3 regions of the [Micrococcus luteus] ATCC 49442 genome follow, and region 3 is predicted to be linked to each of the others. Evidence: riboswitches for the same ligand, from Rfam matches in the RefSeq annotation. Region 3 holds a riboswitch; each other region holds the start of a gene.

What was found. A riboswitch is a leader RNA that binds a small molecule or an ion and turns the genes downstream of it on or off. The one in region 3 is predicted to bind S-adenosylmethionine.
Region 1: it holds a riboswitch for S-adenosylmethionine, as region 3 does, so the genes downstream of both, GUV69_RS01060 (aminotransferase class V-fold PLP-dependent enzyme) here and GUV69_RS11805 (methionine ABC transporter ATP-binding protein) in region 3, are expected to answer to the same signal.
Region 2: it holds a riboswitch for S-adenosylmethionine, as region 3 does, so the genes downstream of both, metX (homoserine O-acetyltransferase MetX) here and GUV69_RS11805 (methionine ABC transporter ATP-binding protein) in region 3, are expected to answer to the same signal.

The regions. Positions count from the first base shown of each region.
Region 1 is NZ_JAAAXP010000001.1:226,923-232,747, forward strand. Features, by position in the region: gene crcB (fluoride efflux transporter CrcB) at 1-223, opposite strand, end outside; gene GUV69_RS01045 (fluoride efflux transporter FluC) at 252-650, opposite strand; gene GUV69_RS01050 (metal-dependent transcriptional regulator) at 669-1,382, opposite strand; gene GUV69_RS01055 (class I SAM-dependent methyltransferase) at 1,414-2,172, opposite strand; gene GUV69_RS01060 (aminotransferase class V-fold PLP-dependent enzyme) at 2,287-3,708, opposite strand; SAM riboswitch class IV at 3,744-3,857, opposite strand; gene hisN (histidinol-phosphatase) at 4,017-4,829, opposite strand; gene rsgA (ribosome small subunit-dependent GTPase A) at 4,884-5,825, opposite strand, start outside.
Region 2 is NZ_JAAAXP010000001.1:1,757,091-1,762,915, reverse strand. Features, by position in the region: gene GUV69_RS07975 (VOC family protein) at 1-246, opposite strand, end outside; gene GUV69_RS07970 (bifunctional o-acetylhomoserine/o-acetylserine sulfhydrylase) at 451-1,788, shown strand; SAM riboswitch class IV at 1,856-1,970, shown strand; gene metX (homoserine O-acetyltransferase MetX) at 1,984-3,099, shown strand; gene GUV69_RS07960 (hypothetical protein) at 3,165-3,695, opposite strand; gene GUV69_RS07955 (GNAT family N-acetyltransferase) at 4,043-4,447, opposite strand; gene GUV69_RS07950 (winged helix DNA-binding domain-containing protein) at 4,819-5,825, opposite strand, start outside.
Region 3 is NZ_JAAAXP010000001.1:2,608,008-2,613,832, forward strand. Features, by position in the region: gene GUV69_RS11790 (MetQ/NlpA family ABC transporter substrate-binding protein) at 1-755, opposite strand, end outside; gene GUV69_RS11795 (LLM class flavin-dependent oxidoreductase) at 783-2,219, opposite strand; gene GUV69_RS11800 (methionine ABC transporter permease) at 2,266-2,931, opposite strand; gene GUV69_RS11805 (methionine ABC transporter ATP-binding protein) at 2,924-3,724, opposite strand; SAM riboswitch class I at 3,859-3,951, opposite strand; gene GUV69_RS11810 (isopenicillin N synthase family dioxygenase) at 4,076-5,104, shown strand; gene GUV69_RS11815 (CoA-binding protein) at 5,130-5,555, opposite strand.

The DNA.
Region 1 (5,825 bases), 2.4 Mb from region 3:
CGGCAAGCCCCGTCGCGACGGCGGTCTGCCACTCGGGTGCCATGCCCAGCCTTCCGGTGATGCCGATGGAGAGCCCGATGATGAGACAGCCCGTGACGTTGACCAGCAGCGTGGCCCACGGCCAGTGCCGCCGTTGCGTACGGTGCGCGAACCAGCTGTCGACGGCGAAACGCACCAGGGCGCCCGCCACACCGAATACTCCCACCAGGAGAGCGCCCGTCACCGTATCGCCCCCGTCACCAGCGCGCCCGTCACGGCGCCACCCGGTCAGCCACAAGCCGGCCCGTCCGCCAGCCACCGGCCGCAGCACCCAGGCCGAGCAGCAGGGACAACCCCAGGTAGGCAAGCCACGCCGGGTGCTCGCCGGCACGCGCCAGCTGGTCGATCGAAAAAACTACGGCCGAGAACGTCGTGAAGGATCCCAGCAGCCCTGGCCCCAGCCCGGCACGAAGCCAGAAGGAAGTGTGTGGGCGGGCGATCCACAACGTGGTGAGGGTGGCCAGGACAAAACTTCCGGCAACGTTGATGCCCAACGTGGTCCAGGGGACGGCTCCCGGAAGGTCAGGGAAGGCGAGCCCCAGGCCGTAGCGGAGTTCGGTCCCGGCAAACCCGCCTACTGCCACGGCGAGCCAGGCACGCCAGCCCGGCATGGCGCCAGCCTGCTTCACTCAGCTGTCACCGATGGTGCAGCCGGCGTGGGGCCGGTCGCTGTGGACCCAGAGGGCAGCGGTGATTTCATCGGCGAGATCGTAGTCCCTCGTCCTGCCTGCGCTGCTGATCCGTACCACCAATGCGCCGCCGAATGGTTTGCGGCCCACAACCTCCACATCGGCGTCGAGATCGATTTCCTCGGCGGCGAGATACCGGAGCAGGTCCGGGTTCTCATCGCTGATCCTGGTGATCCGGCCCGTGTGCCCGGTGTCCAGTTCGCCCAGCAGGTGCGCCTCGGGCATCAGGACTGCCCCGTCCGCGGTCGGAATCGGATCCCCGTGGGGGTCGCGCTTCGGGTTTCCCAGTTTCGCCGCCATGCGCTCAATGAAGGTGTCCGACACCGCATGCTCAAGATGCTCGGCTTCATCATGGACTTCATCCCAGCTGTAGCCGAGTTCCTGGACGAGGTAGGTCTCAATGAGGCGGTGGCGGCGGACCATGGACAACGCCAGCCTGATGCCTGAAGCCGTGAGAGTGATGGCGCTGTAGGGTTTGTGGTCCACCAGGCCCTGGTCTTTGAGCTTGCGGACCATTTCCGAGACCGAGGAGTTTGCCACGCCGAGGCGCTGGGCCAGCTGCGAGGACGTGATGGGTTTGTCCTGCCACTCCGTGAAGCCGTAGATGACCTTGACGTAGTCCTCGATGGAGGAAGAGGGTGCGCTGGTCTTCACGGTTCCAAGCCTACCCGTTGGCCTGCAGCACTCACGCTTTGCGTGTCCGCCACGTCAGGGTCAGGTACGGCAAGGCGATAAGGTCCTGGGCGTTATGCCCCAGGTGCTCGTGCAGGTACCAGTCGAGGTTGGCCAGCACCTTGTTCCGGGTGGCCTCGCCTGCCCGCAGATAGTAGCTGCGTGACTTGGTCAGCTCAACGATGTCCGCCGTGCTGAGGCTGTCCTCCCAACGGGTCATGTGGCTTTCGAGGCCGTCGAACTCCAGGCCCACCACCGGCCGGAAGTCCGGCTTGTAGACGTCTCCTGCATGCATGATGCGCGACAACCTGTGCACCCACGGCACTGACGTATCCAGCTGGTTCCAGATCAGTCCCAAGGTTCCGCCCGGCCTGAGGATACGTGCAAGTTCCGTGCTGGCCGGCAGCGGATCGCACCAGTGCCAGGCCTGGGCCACGCTGACGACGTCGAACGCTGAGTCAGGCAGGCCGGTCACCTCTGCGGTTCCCGGAGTTGCCGCGATCTCCGGATAATGCGCGCGGAGCTGTTCGAGCATATCGGCGGAGGGATCCACGGCTGCAACGCTCAGGCCCCGCTCCAGCAGGAGGGCGGCGAACTTACCGGTTCCCGCTCCCACATCAACGGCATCACGCGCGCCTGCCGGGACCAGCCAGTCCGCCGAATCGGCAGGGTAGCCGGGACGGACGCGCTGGTAGTGTTCGCCGCCGTCCTGGAAGCTCTGTCCGAGCTCCAGGCGGCGTCCGTGGTCAAGCCTGGGGCCACCCCGTGCCACGTGCGGCCTCCTTCAACTGATTACCATGGGTTTCCTTCGAATTTACCGCATGGCGGGGCAGCATCAGTCAGGGGCCGGAGCACTCACCCCGGGAACAACTCAGTCGGCAAACGCTCAGTCGTCCAGGCAAGGGGCCGCGCCGGCGGTGCCGGGCGTGTTGGGAGCCCAGTGGGGGTATACACGGGTGTCGTTGGCCGGAACCCAGCGGCCCGAATCCACCACATAGTCCCAGCCCAGGCCCGTGCGGCGGAGCTGTTCCAGGCCGGCGAGGAGCCGCTGGGCATCCTCCAGCCGGGAGCCCACACCGAAGCTGGCGCGCAGCGAACCGGATGGCAGGCCGAGGCGCTTCAGCAGCGGGTGCGCGCAGAAGCGGCCGTCCCGCAGGCCCACGCCGTGCTCGGCCGACAGATACGCGGCAACCAGTCCGGCGTCGTAACCGGCCACCGAGAAGTTCACCACGCCGATGGTGCCGGTGCCGGGGTCGGTGTCCGAGAAGATCTGGTGGACCGTCACACCGTCGATCTTTTGCAGCCCGTCCACCAGGTAGGACCGGATGCCCGCCTCATGGGCGTGCCAGCGGTCCTGGTCCAGCGACGCGATGACCTGCGTGGCGCGGGCCAGCGTGGCCGCACCCAGGACGTTGGGGGAGCCGCCCTCGTGGCGGGCCGGGCCGGTGGCCCAGCTGACGCCGTCGAGCCTTGCCTCACGGACGGCGCCGCCGCCTGCCAGGTGCGGGGTGCCGGCGTCGAGCCAGTCGGTGCGGCCCACCAGGACGCCCGCACCGAACGGCGCGTAGAGCTTGTGGCCGGAGAAGGCCAGGTAATCGACGTCGTCTGCGGTGATGTTGATGCGCCGGTGCGGTGCGAGCTGCGCCGCATCCACCACGATGCGCGCACCGTACTCATGCGCCAGGGCGGCGAGGGTGCGGACGGGCAGGATTTCGCCGGTGACGTTGGAGGCTCCCGTGACAGCGAGCAGGCTGACCTGGCCCTGCTGCAGTTCGGTACGGAGCGCCTCGACGGTTCCCGCGATGGTGGGTGCCGCTACAACGCTGCGGTGCGGTACTCCCTGCCATGGCAGGAGGTTGGCGTGGTGCTCGATATCGAGGTAGAGGACGTCGCCGGCGGGGCGTCCCTCCGTGTGCGGCAGACACCCGGCGAGCAGGTTCAGCGAATCTGTGGTGTTCCGGGTGAAGATGACAGAATCGTCGGCGCGGCCGCCCACAAAATCCCGGACGATGTTGCGGGCGTTTTCATACACCGACGTGCTGATCTGCGATGCGTAGCCGGCCCCGCGGTGAACGCTGGCGTAGAACGGCAGGATCTCGTTGAGGTAGGCCGAGACCACCGAAAGGGCGGGGGCAGATGCACCGTAGTCCAGGTTGGCGTAGCGGACGTGGCCGCCCTGGATCAGCGGGGCCTGGATTTCGGCGCCGGTGACGGCGGAAAGGGGGCGTCCCGCAATGGCGGCCAGCTCGCTGGAAATGGCTGCGCTTGTGGTGTTCTGGATGGCGGGGGAGACGGTGGCAGTTGTCACGGAGACCTCACTTGAAAAGGACTCCCGATACCGGGAATCCGCGCTTGCCGGGTCCGTTCCGGACCGGCCTGGTCGTCACCCGGGGCACCCCGCCGCGAATGGAGGGTTGCCGGCCAGCAAACCGGGGTTTAGCGCTGGCACTCGTGACCTGTTAAAGAGCGTAGGACATCGCCGCCGCCGTCGAAAAGCCCAGCCCAATGTTAAGTACTTTGTTACGCGCATTCCGGAATTGGCGGATTAGCCGAAGATGCAAACGGCGGGCACCCCCAAAAGGAGGTACCCGCCGTCGATAATTCGGAATTACTTACCTACAACAGATCGTCCAGGCCGGGGTTAAGCCGTTTGAGGACCTCGGAGTGCAGGATCGAGTTAGTGGCAAGCGCGTTGCCGCCGAACGGACCGTCCTGCCCCTCCAGCGAGGTGAAGCGGCCGCCGGCCTCCACCACAATGGGCACCAGGGCAGCCATGTCGTACAGGTTCAGCTCCGGCTCGCAGGCGATGTCCACGGAGCCCTCCGCCACCATGCAGTAGGACCAGAAATCGCCGTAAGCCCGGGTGCGCCAGACGTCCTCGGTCAGGCCGAGGAATTCGTCCAGGTTGCCGCGTTCCTTCCAGCCGCCCAGGCTCGAGTAGGACAGCGAGGCGTCGGCAAGGTTGGACACGTTCGAGACGCGGAGACGGGTCGCAGCGGCGAGGGACCTGCCCATATACGCGCCCGCACCCTTTGCCGCCCACCAGCGCTTGCCCAGCGCCGGTGCACTGACCACGCCTACAACCGGTTCGCCCTCGTCCACGAGGGCGATCAGGGTAGCCCACACGGGGACGCCCCGGACAAAGTTCTTGGTGCCGTCGATCGGATCAATGATCCACCGGCGTGATCCGTGTCCGGAGCTGCCGAATTCCTCACCGAGCACGGCATCCCGGGGACGGGAACGGGACAGTTGGCCGCGAATGGCCTCCTCGGCCGACTTGTCCGCATCAGTGACCGGCGTCAGGTCCGGCTTGGTTTCGATGTGCAGGTCCAGCGCCTTGAAGCGGCTCATGGTCTGGTCATCCACGGAATCAGCCAGCACATGGGCCAGGCGGAGGTCATCGTTGTAGCTCGAAGCGGATTGGATCATGGTTCCAAACTACCGTCTAACGGCGGCGTGGTTGGGGAGGTCAGCTTCCTGGCGCTAGCTGATGCTACCCAGTTCCTTGGTTTCCTGGCCTTCCAGCCGCGGGTCCGAGCCCAGCAGCCGCCGCAGGGACATAAGACGGGCCGGTCCGGTGGGACCGGCCTTCCCCTCGGCCACCCACGAGTCCAGCCCGCAGTTGACGGCGGCGGCGTTGTGTTTGCAGCCCCGCTCGCAGGCATCCGTGCCCGGTTCCAGGTCCGGGAAGGACCGCAGGATCCGGTCCGGGTCCACGTGCGCCAAGCCGAACGAACGGATGCCTGGGGTGTCGATGATCCAGCTGCCCGCAGGCGCGCCCGTCAGTTTCAGGGCAAGGGCCGACGACGATGTGTGGCGGCCGCGGCCGGTCACCGCGTTCACGCCGCCGGTCGCCCGTTCGGCGCCGGTGAGTGCGTTGACCATGGTGGACTTGCCCACGCCGGAATGGCCCAGCATGACCGACACCTTGCCCTCGAGGTACGCGCGGAGCTGCGAAACTGCATCACTGTTCAGGCGGGCCGAGAGGCCGTCATCGGAGCGGGCATCAATGCCCGAGGCCGCGGAGTCCGACGTGCGGCTGATGATTACCGGGAAGTCCAGGTGCTCATAGTTGGACAACAGTTCCGCGGGATCCTTGACATCCGCTTTGGTGACGAGCAGCAGCGGCTCGATGCCGGCGTCGTAGGCTGCCACCAGGGCGCGGTCGATAAACCCGGTGCGCGGCTCCGGGTTCGCTGCGGCCACCACCACAACCAGCTGATCGGCGTTGGCCACCACCGCACGCTCGATCGGATCCGTGTCATCGGCGCTGCGCCGCAGCAACGTGCGGCGGTCCTGGATCCGGACCAGCCGGGCCAGGGTGTCGGGCTCGCCGGAGACGTCCCCCACCAGGGACACGAAGTCGCCGGCCACCACGGGGGACCGGCGCAGTTCACGGGCCCGCGCTGCGATGATGATCCGCTC
Region 2 (5,825 bases), 850 kb from region 3:
GCCGCCGGCTTCGGACCGTGCCCGGACTGCCTGCCCGAAGGGAGCCTTGTCCGAGGCCGGGTGGTTCAGGACCTCCACAACTTCCAGGTATTTGTGTCCGGCGAGGGGAATGATCATGTTCCGGGTTCCGAAACGGGGGTGCACTCCACCCTTCACGGCTTCAACGCCGAGGGCGGACGAAATACGTTCGGTGGTGGCAACGAGGCCATCTTGTTCACAGGCGTAAGAGACGTGATCCATGCGCATGCCATCATCTTGGCACTTTGTGATGAGCCTCTCAGCTAAGGGTAGCCTTACTGGGATTTTGTGTTGCGGCCGTTGAGGAAAATCCGGCACCGGGACACCGGAGACAGCCTTTTGACCACCTTCGTCACAATCATGTTCCCTGTCGGGAAGTCTTCCTATGCTGAACGCAACCGAGCAGTGCCACACCACGTCAAGGAGCATTGAATGTCGAACGGATGGTCTTTCGAAACCCGCCAGATCCACGCTGGCCAGGAGCCGGACAGTGCCACAGGTGCCCGTGCCCTCCCGATCTACCAGACGACGTCGTTCGTCTTCCCCAGCGCAGAAAGCGCCGCCAACCGGTTTGCCCTTGCCGAACTTGCGCCGATCTATACCCGCATCGGCAACCCCACGCAGGACGCGGTGGAGCAGCGCATCGCCAGCCTGGAGGGTGGTCTCGCCGCGTTGCTGCTGAGTTCCGGGCAGGCCGCCGAAACGTTTGCCATCCTGAACATTGCCGAAGCAGGTGACCATGTGGTGGCCAGTCCGAGCCTCTACGGCGGCACGTACAACCTGCTGGCGCACACGCTGAAGAAGTTCGGCATCTCTGTAACGTTTGTGGCGGACCCGGACAATCTTGACCACTGGCGCGACGCCGTGCAGCCCAACACCAAGCTCTTCTTCGCCGAAGTGGTGTCCAACCCGCGCCAGGACGTGCTGGACATCGAAGGCGTGTCGCAGGCCGCCCACGACGCCGGTGTGCCGCTGATCGTGGACAACACGCTCTCCACGCCCTATCTGATCCGCCCCCTCGAATGGGGCGCGGACATCGTGGTCCATTCGGCCACCAAGTACCTGGGCGGGCACGGCTCCGCAATCGCCGGCGTGATCGTAGACTCCGGCAAGTTTGACTTCGGCAAGGACCCCGCACGGTTCCCGGGCTTCAACACCCCCGATCCCACGTACAACGGACTCGTCTATGCCAAGGATCTTGGCGCCGGCGGGGCGCTCGGCGCCAACCTGTCCTACATCCTGAAGGCGCGCGTCCAGCTGCTTCGGGACCTCGGCTCGGCAGTGTCCCCGTTCAACGCCTTCCTGATTGCCCAAGGGCTGGAGACGCTCAGCCTGCGCGTGGAACGGCACGTCGCCAACGCCGTCCACGTTGCGCAGTGGCTGGAGGCAAGGGACGACGTCGAATCGGTCGCCTACGCGGGCCTGCCGTCCAGCCCCTGGTACGAACGGGGCCGCAAGTACGGCCCCAAGGGTACCGGCGCGGTGGTGGGGTTCATCCTGGCCGGCGGGGCGGAAGCGGGCAAGCGCTTTGTGGACGCCCTGGAGCTCCACTCGCACGTGGCCAACATCGGGGACGTCCGGTCCCTGGTCATCCACCCGGCATCCACCACGCACAGCCAGCTCTCGGCCGAGCAGCAGGCCATCGCGGGTGTGACGCCCGGGCTGGTCCGGCTGTCGGTGGGCATCGAACACATCGACGACATCATCGCCGACCTCGAAGCAGGCTTCCGGGCGGCCAAGGATGCCACCGGGGGCGGGCCCGGGGAGTAATCACCCGAAAGTCACAACCAGTCACACGCTTGGCCATAGGCCGGGGCTGTTTCGTACACTCATGGAAGGTCATGAGTGCCAGCGACAGCCCCGGCTTGCTGGCCGGCAACCCTCTTTCGTGGCGGGGTGCCCCGGGTGAGGACCTGGCCTGCCGGTCAATTGACGGCAGGCAAGCGCGTAGAAGAGGTCCTTTCCATGACGATCACCATCTCCCGAACAGCGGCTCCCGGAAACGGCGTAGTGCGCTATGCCACCGTTGGCGCCCTGCAGCTCGAGGCCGGCGGTTACCTTCCCGAGGTCACCCTGGCGTACGAAACGTGGGGAACGCTGAACGCTGACGGCTCCAACGCTGTCCTGATTGAGCATGCCCTGACCGGCAGCACCCACGTGACGCGCGGCGACAGTGACGAGCCCGGTTGGTGGGAACAGCTCGCCGGACCGGGTGCACCAGTGGATACTTACCGATTCTTTGTGGTCTCGATCAATATTCTGGGCGGCTGCTACGGGTCCACCGGGCCGTCGTCGGAGGCGCCGGACGGAAAACCCTGGGGCTCCCGGTTTCCGCTGGTGACGCTGCGCGATACAACGGCCGCTGAGGCGCGGCTGGCTGACCAGCTGGGCATCCATAGCTGGTTCGCCGTGCTGGGAGGCTCCATGGGCGGAGCCCGTGCCCTGGAGTGGGCAGTCAGTTATCCGGAACGGGTGCAGCGCTGCGCTGTTATTTCCGTGGGGGCCGCGAGCACGGCTGAACAGATCGCCTTCGCCCAGGCCCAGACACTGGCCATCCGCCAGGATATCAATTTCAACGACGGCGACTACTACGGCGGTCCGCTGCCCGAGGACGGACTGGCCCTGGCCCGGCGGATCGCCCACATCACCTACCGCTCCGCGGAGGAATTCGACGGCCGGTTCGGGCGCTCGGCGCAGCTCCCGGAATCGCCGCTTCGAGCCGCGGCGCTGGGGGAGCGTGGCCGCTACCAGGTGGAAAGCTACCTGGACCACCAGGGCAAGAAACTGGTCAGCCGGTTCGACGCCAACAGTTACATCGCCCTGACCGATGCCCTGATGAGCCACGATGTCACCCGCGGGCGCGGCTCATTGGACGAGGCGCTCAGCCGCGCTACCGCCAGGTTCTTCGTCGCAGCCGTGGACAGCGACCGGTTGTACTTCCCGTCGCAGTCCCGCGAACTGGCCGATGCGCTCCCGGGTGACGTGGATGTCCACGTCATCGAGGCCCCCATCGGCCATGACGGCTTCCTGACCGAAATCGGCCAGCTGGGCAGTCAGCTGCGGAGCACGTTCCTGGTCTAGGATCCGGCTGGTCTAGCTTCCGGCAGGAGTCGGCGTCCTGGCCGGCATCAGCGTCGTGCCCCGGATCAGCCGTTCATGATGTCGGAGCGGCGTTTCATGTATTCCTCCATGGCCAGCTCACCGTTGCTGTACTGCTGGTCCAGTTCGGCGAGCTTCCGGGCGCGGTAGCCCTGCGGGGCCGACGGCGGCGGGGGAGTTCCGGGGGCAGCGGGCGCCGTGGGCGCTTCTGCGCTCGGGCCCGGCTGGGGCTGCCCGAACTGGGGCTGCCCGTATTGCTGAGAATCCCCGTACTGCTGGCCGGGATACTGCTGGCCCGGGTACTGCTGATCCAGGGGCGGGACGGGATTCATGGGAGGCAGCGGCTCGCTCGGCGGCAGGGGCTGCGGGCTCATAATCTGGCGGAAGCCGCCGCTCATGTAGTCCTGTTGTGTATAGCCGTCGCGGGGCTGCCGGTTTTGCTGTCCCGGATACTGGCCGGGGTAGCCCCCGGAGAAGCCCTGGCCCTGGTTCCGTTTGTTGACAGACTTCCGGTACATCCGCATCGCCATGGGTATCACAAACGACAGGATGATGATCCAGAAAAACAAGCTGTTCACGGTATAACGCCTCTCATTGTGTCCTTCCAGCTTAAGCCGCGGCCGGCAAAGGGCGCGTCTCTCGAACGACAGGGCAACTCCAGGGTGTAGACCGCCAGCCGCCGACGGGGCGGGACAGCGCGACGCCTCTCCAACAGCTTCCACCAGACTCCGGAGCCCCGCGCTCCCGGCAGGACTGCCAGGAGGCGGACTTCGGTTTCACCGTCTGTGGCCTGGCGGGCAAGTGGTGACCCGGACGGGAGCAGGCTGGCGGTGCCCGAAGCGTTCGAAGGTCAGCCCTCCCACGTCTTCGACTTCGTTCGCACGGGCCGGGCGGACCCGGTACCTGGCGACTGTTGTTGTCGTGCTCATTGCCCGTCCAGTGCCTTCCTGAAGCAGACGCTGCCGTGGTCGCCGGCGTAGGGGCCAAAGCCCGGAATGCGGCTCCGGCCTTCGCGGGAGTAGAGCGCGATGGCTTCCGGCTGCAGGATCCCGGTCTGCAGCACCAGCTCCGGCAAACCCAGGCCCCTGGCGCTCTCCTCAACCTTCGCCAAAGCCTGACGGGCCAGTGCCCGGCGCCGGAAGGCGGGCGCCACGAAAACCCGTTTGACCTCCCAGTAACCCGGGTTCTTCAGCAGGGCTGCTGTCGCTGCGGGCTGACCGTCGACGACGTCGATCCACACCGTTTCGATGTCCTCCGCCCGGGGTGGCAGCGGCCTCGGCCGTCCCTGTTCGACAAATTCCCGGTACCGGGGCCCAAGCTCAGCGTCCATCTGCCCGCGCAGGGCTGCTGCCCACGGATGGTCCCAATCCGTCTGGACCCAGCCAACATTCAGGCGCGGGTCGTCCGGGCTGTCAGCTGCCGAGGCCCCCTAGTGAATGACATGCTGAACGGTCATGGTTGTCCTCCCGTCGTGGCACGGTCTGTTTCGCTGCGTTCTTGACAGCCACTGTAGGAGCAGCGAGGGAGGCCGCCCAGCCGGACCTGCATGTCACGTCACGGTGTGAAACGTCGCGTCAGATGGCGCCATGAGCAGTCATCTTCGGCAATATGGGTGCTCAGGAATGCCGTTCGACGGCGCCCGTCCGTTCCCGGGTCCCTCCCCAAAGCGTCGTCGTCCGCCGCCGCGTGCTGGCGCACGCCTTAGGAGACGGCGCCCGTATTCACCCGAACGGTTGGAATGCCCAGGAAGGCGCCGTACTGATCCACGGCCTGCTGCACCGCATCGCCCCGCGGGCTTTGACGCGGGGCGGGGAACAGGCGGATGTCCAGTTCGCAACGGTCCGGCAGCAACGTGTGGCGCCACGCACCGGCCAGCCGGCCGTCCAACAGCACCACATGCATCGGCGTGCCACCCAGCGGGAAGGCCGGGGCATTGCCGCCGAAATAGTGCCGGGTGGCGGAATAGCCCATCACGTATTCGTCGTAGCACTGCACCAGGTCCACCCGGCCATCGTCGGCGCTGTCAGCGCCACCGGCCGTGCCGAAGCCAGGGCCACCGGCGTCCATGCCCGCCGCAACATAGTGCACGACGCCGTCAATCACCACCGCCTCCAATGTCGCCGGCGCGGTTTCCAGGGTCAGCGCCACACCGCGCCGGACCTCGGTCATGGTGAGCCCGGACCAGTCGGCGCAGTCCTTGACCGTGGCAGGACCCCGGCTGGTGAAGTACCGCCGCGAAAGCTCACGGAGGGCCTCCTCCCGGGTCCACGGCTCCGCGGGCCCGGCCGGGACGCGTTCATCAAAAAGCGCGTAGGTCTGCTTCAGGGCGCCCGCGGGGCTCCGCGCAGGCGATCCGCTGGTCAATACGCCGCTGATCTCGGCGTGCATGATCAGGTACGCCAGTTCCAGCCCGGTCGCGGCGAATCCGGCGTCCCGGAGGTGCGCGGCCAGCTGGTCACGGGTCAGATGCCGTCCGCCTTGCACGGCGTCGGCCAGCACCCGTCCGCTCCGTTCCGCGGCAGCAGCGTCGATCCCTGTCCGCCGGTATGTGCCGGCATTGATCTGATGGAGCCGGGGTGCTGACAACGCTGTCAGCCAGCGAAGATCATCCCGGTGCACAAAATGCCAGGTTGGCCGCAGAATGTGGGTGCGGAGGATCCGGCCGTCTGACACCGCCTGCTCCACATCCGCTGCGGAGGCGGTCCCGG
Region 3 (5,825 bases):
TTTGCTTTCTCCGAACCGGCAAAGTCCTTCCGGCCGGCCACCACGATCCGGAACGGAATCTGGTCCGCATCCGATTCGAAGGCCAGGGCGTCGTCCTTGGTGTGCTTGGCGTCGGCCGCCATCCGGGCCACCAGGAATCCTGCATCCACATCGGGCAGAGTCTTGGCGAGGGACTGCTGATCCACCTCGACGAACTGCAGCTTTTTCGGGTTGGCGGTGATGTTCTCCTGGGAAGTGTGGATCACCGTCGCCTCCGAGAGCTCCAGCAGACCGGCATCGCGCAGCATAAAAAGGGCACGGCCGTTGTTGGCCGGGTCCACGGGAATACCGATGCGGGCGCCGTCCGGAAGCTCATCCAGAGACTTGTACTTGTCGGACCAGATGCCGCCCGGGGCGCTGTAAACGTAGAAGAGACCCACGTTGTCCAGGCTCTTGTCCTGGTTGAACTGCTTCAGGTAGGCGTTGTGCTGGAAGAAGTTGGCATCAAATTCGCCGTTGGCCACGGCCAGGTTGGGCTGGATAATATCCGTGACGTACGTGGGCTCCAAGGTCCACCCTTTGGCCTCAAGGAGCTTCTGGGCAATCTTGGTCGGTTCCTGGTACGGGGCCGACTCCGTGACGATGATCTTGATGGTCTTGCCGCCACTGGCCGAGCCGGTACCGCCCGGATTGACGAGGCCGCAACCGGTCAGGGCCGAAACTGAGACTGCGCCGGCGCCCGCGAGGGCATACTTGAGGAAACTTCTACGCTGCATTGTTCTTGGTCCTTCTTGCGAGTGGGGCTAAACGCTGATGGTGGCGGGTTTGTTTTCGGCGGCTGCGGAGAATTCCGTGAAGGCTCCCCGGAAGGCTGCCGCCGGGTGCCTGTCATTGAGGCGCGGTCCGGCGCTGAAGAGCTTCTCGCGCAGGGTTCCTGGCGAGTAGCCGGACTGCGCCAGGCCGCGGCGCCGCAGTTCGGGCAGGACACCCTCGATGAAATCGGTGTACGAGCCAGGGATGGTCTGGTTGATGATGTTGATCCCGTCGATTCCGGCGTCCTGCCACTCTTCGAGGCGGTCGGCAATCTGCTCCGGCGTCCCCACCACGCGGTTGGCCCGGCTGCGGTAGAGGGCAATGTCCCGGAGTGTGGGGTTGCCGCCGCGGACGGAGGCCCGGATGGCGGTCAGGTGACCCTGGCTGCCCTCGGTTTCCAGGTCACCTAGCGGGGTGTCCAGCGGCAGGCCGCCGAGGTCGACGCCGAACCCGCCGCCCACGTGGGCCAGCAGGGCCTCGATGTCCAGGCTTTCCTCCAGCTCGTCGGCTTTGCGGTTGGCCTCGGCTTCGGTGCCGCCCACCACGAAGTGCATGCCCTGGAGGAACTTCACATCGTCCGGCCGGCGGCCGGCGGCCACGGCCTGTTCGCGCACGGCCGCGGTGTATTTCGCGGCCACGTCCGTGTTCGGCGCCAGGGTAAATGTGGCCTCCGCATTGGCGGCGCAGAACTGCTGTCCCCGGCCCGAACTGCCTGCCTGGAACAGCACAGGGGTGCGCTGCCGTGACGGCGCTGAGAGGTGCGGCCCGTCGATGGAATACCGCGGCCCGCGGTGGTAGATCTTGCTGACCTTTGCGGGGTCGGCGTGGACGCCGTTTTCCTTATCCAGGAGAAGGGCGTCGTCCTCCCACGAACCCTCCCACAGTTTGTAGGCGGCTTCGACGTATTCGTCTGCCCAGTCGTAGCGTTCATCATGCTTGGTCAGCTCAGTGGCATTGAAGTTCCGGTGCGCGTTCTCCAGCACGCTGGTGACGATGTTCCAGGCCACCCGCCCGCCGCTGAGGTGGTCGAGAGTGGACATCTGCCGCGCGAACTGGAAGGGGTGGCTCTGGATGACCGACGACGTCGCGGCCAGTCCGATGTCCTTCGTTCCCACGGCGAGCGCGGACAGCAGGATCAGCGGATCGTTGGACGGCACCTGCAGGCCCTTTTTCAGCAGTGACGCCCACCCGCCGTCGTAATCGCCGTAAAGGCCCACGACGTCGGCGAAGAAGATCGCATCAAACTTGGCGTCTTCGAGCTGGCGGGCCAGGTCGATCCAGAGCGGAAGCTCGTTAAAGCGGTGTTGCTGCGCCTCGGGGCGCCGCCACTGGCCGCCCATGATGTGGCTGGACGTGTTCATCACAAACGCGCTGATCAGCAGACGGGGGCGGGGTCCGTCAAAGCGGCTACTGGGTGTTGAAGTCATGGCAGGTCTTTCGGCAGGAGTGGGTGCGTGCGGGTGCTGCGCAGGGTCAGAGCCGCTTATCCAGGCGCCGTGCGATGTACGATCCGCCCAGCTGGACGATGGTGACCAGGAGGATCATCAGCACTATGGCGGTAATCATCAGCGGAGTTTCATAGCGGTAGTAGCCATAGCGGATGGCAAAGTCGCCGATTCCGCCGCCGCCCACCAGGCCGGCCATCGCCGAGTAGGAGATGAAGCTGACGGTCATGATGGTGATGGAACTGACCAGACCGGGCTTCGCCTCGACGATCAGGACGTCGCGGACGATCTGGGACCGGCTGGCCCCCATGGACCGGGCCGCTTCCACCACGCCGCTGCCGAGCTGGCTGAGGTTCTGTTCCACAAAGCGGGCGAAATAGGGAATCGCGTTGATGGTCAGCGGGACAATGACGGCCGCCGTGCCGATGGTGGTGCCCACAATGAACCTGGTGACGGGGATGATCGCAATAAGCAGGATCAGGAACGGAAAAGACCGGATCAGGTTCACGAGCCCGTCCAGGGTGCGGTGCAGCCTGGGCCGGTGCTTCAGCCCGTTAGGGCCGATGGTGTAGAGCAGGACGCCCAGGGGTGTGCCGAGAAGCACCGCCAGGGGGATGGCCACCAGCAGCATGGTGAGCGTCTGCCCCATGGCAACGCCGATTTCGGGCAGGACTTCCAGGATGCGGTCAAACATTGAGCAGGCCTTCCGAAACGGCTTTGGCGTGGGCGGAGCGGTCAAGCTGGATCTCGTCGGAGATCAGGTAACGGCCGCTCTGGGTCGCCGGGTGGAAGCCGGGGCGCTGCAGCTCGCTGAGGTCGAACTGCTCCACTACCTTGCCTCCTTCCATCACGGCCACATTGTCGGCAATGGCTTTAATGACGTTCATCTCGTGGGTGACCACCACGATCGTGATGCCGAATTCTGCATTGACGTCGGCCAGGTACTGCAGGACCGAGGCCGTTGTACGCGGGTCAACGGCCGACGTCGGCTCATCGCAAAGCAGCACCTTGGGTTCGGTGGCAAGGGCGCGGGCAATGGCCACGCGCTGCTTCTGGCCGCCTGACAGTTTCGCCGGGTAGGTTCCCGCTTTATCGCTGAGGTCCACGATCGCCAGGGTTTCGGCAGCACGACGGCGGCGCTCGGCTTTCCCGACGCCGGCGAACTTCAGCGAGAGCTCCACGTTCTCCTGCGCAGTGAGGTTGTTGAGCAGGTTGAAATGCTGGAAGATCATGCCGATGTCGTGCCGCTTCGTGCGAAGCTCTGCATCGGACAGAGTCAACAGGTCCACGCCGTCCACCAGGACGCGGCCCGATGTGGGGCGCTCAAGCAGATTAATGTTGCGAAGCAGGGTGGATTTCCCCGCTCCGGAGAACCCGATGATGCCTTGGATGGTGCCCCGCCGGATGTGCAGGCTGACATCATCAACGGCCGTGAACCGGCCGTTTGGCGAGCCGAATGAGGTGCTGACGTTCTGGATCTCAATCACAGGCCACCACGTCCTTGGGCCGCCGCGCGGCTGCCAGTCTGTACGTTCATAAATTCCTCCGGGCTAACCCGAGGAAACCCGCAGCCCGGAATCAGGGCTCAGCTTTCGCCGCCCAAGACCGGGAACATTGAGGTTCTCCATCGGTCCTGGCAGTAGCACCGCCCACAAAAGGAGGGGGGTTGCTGCGGCGTCACAGAGCCAGGTCTCTCAGCCGCTCGAGATGGTTACAGCAACGAATCTGGCACAGGGCGGCACCTTTGAAAAAACCAAAACGTCACAAGCCGTAAGGCGAAGACACCTTACTCAACGTGAGGATCCCCACAGAGAGCCAGCCGGTGCTAGTCTGCGAAGATGTCACCCGACCAGGCCACGATCCCCGTTCTGGACATGAGCACCGCACGCCAGCCGTACGGTTCCTTCAGCCCGGAATTCATCGACCAGCTGCGGGACGCAGCCCATAACGTGGGCTTCTTCCAGATCACTGGGTACGGCGCCGCTCCCGGCCAGGCCGAAGAGCTCCTGGCCCTCATCAAGCGCTTCTTCGACCTGCCCCTTGAGGAGCGGATGAAGCTCGATAACCGGCTGTCGCCGCATTTCCGCGGCTACACGCGGATGGGCACGGAAGTCACGCAGGGCAGGGCCGATGCCCGCGAGCAGATCGACTTTTCGCCGGAACGCGAGCCGGTCGTGGACTATCCGGCGGATCAACCTTATTGGCTCCTGCAGGGCCATAACCTCTGGCCGGACGAGGCAATGCCGGAGCTTGAGCCAGCGGCCATGGCCTGGGCCGAGCTGATGTCCGAGGTCGCCATGGAACTCCTGCGCGGCATCGCCGTGGCCCTCGGCCTGCCCGAGGACCACTTCGACGAACCCTTTGGCGACGAGCCGGCCTGGATGGGCAAGCTGGTGCACTACGTTGGCGGCGTGGTGGAAGCTGCCGGCGACCAGGGTGTGGGCTCACACGCGGACTACGGTTTTGTCACCCTCCTGCTCCAGGACGAGGTGGGCGGGCTGGAAGTGCTGCCGCACGGAACCACCGAGTGGGCCACCGTGGAACCCATTCCGGGGGCGCTGGTGGTGAATCTCGGCGAGATGCTGGAGGTAGCCACCGAAGGCTACCTGATGGCCACCATCCACCGGGTCAAGGCTCCGCCGCCCGGCGTGGACCGCTATTCAGTGCCGTTCTTCTGGTCCCCGCGCCTGGATGCCGTGATCGATCCCGTGCCGCTGCCGCCTGAGCTGAAGGCCCAGGCCCGCGGCCTCTCCGACGATCCGACCAACCCGATGCTCGCCTCATTCGGCCTGAACATGCTCAAGGGCAGGATGCGCGCCCACCCGGATGTCACCGAACGCCACTACCCGGGACTGATGCAGCGCTGATTACCGGCCGGGCGGATCCGCCCCGTCAGAGGTTGTATTTCCACGCCTGCTGCGCCGGGCAGACGTTCATCACAACATCCAGTCCTGCGGCCTTCGCACGCTCAGCTGCTGCCTCGTCGATGACGCCCAGCTGCATCCAGATGGCTTTGGCGCCGGCCGCAATGGCCTGGTCAACCACAGCGCCGACCTTCTGAGAATTAACGAAGCAGTCCACGACGTCGACGGGCTGCTTTTCGGCGGGGATATCCGCGAGGGTGCGGTACCCGGTTTCGCCGTGCACCGGGTCGCCCGGCAGGTTCACGGGAATGATCTCCATCCCGAGCCTGTCGCGGATAAAAAGGGACGTGTCGTAGGCGGCGCGCCACTCGTTGGTGGTCAGGCCGACGATGGCCCACCGCCCCTTGGTTCGCATAAGGCGCTCTATGACTGCAGGATCGTTGGTGTGGCCCATGCCCCAAGCCTACGCCGCTTTGCAAAAGTTCCTCATGCCGAATTTTTGACCGGCACGAGGGGGCGGGATGGCATGTGAACGAACATTACACACTACAAGTCCGGATTTGGATTGTTTGATTCACATGGGGTGTAGTGGTAAGTGACCATCCCGAGCGGCCGAGAGACCTGGATCGATGAAGCCGCAGCAACCCTGGTCAGCGGGCGCCCCCACGGCACAGGCTGATAGCAAGGAAAAAGCCTTGGGTAAGCGGAACTGACCACTCCGCAA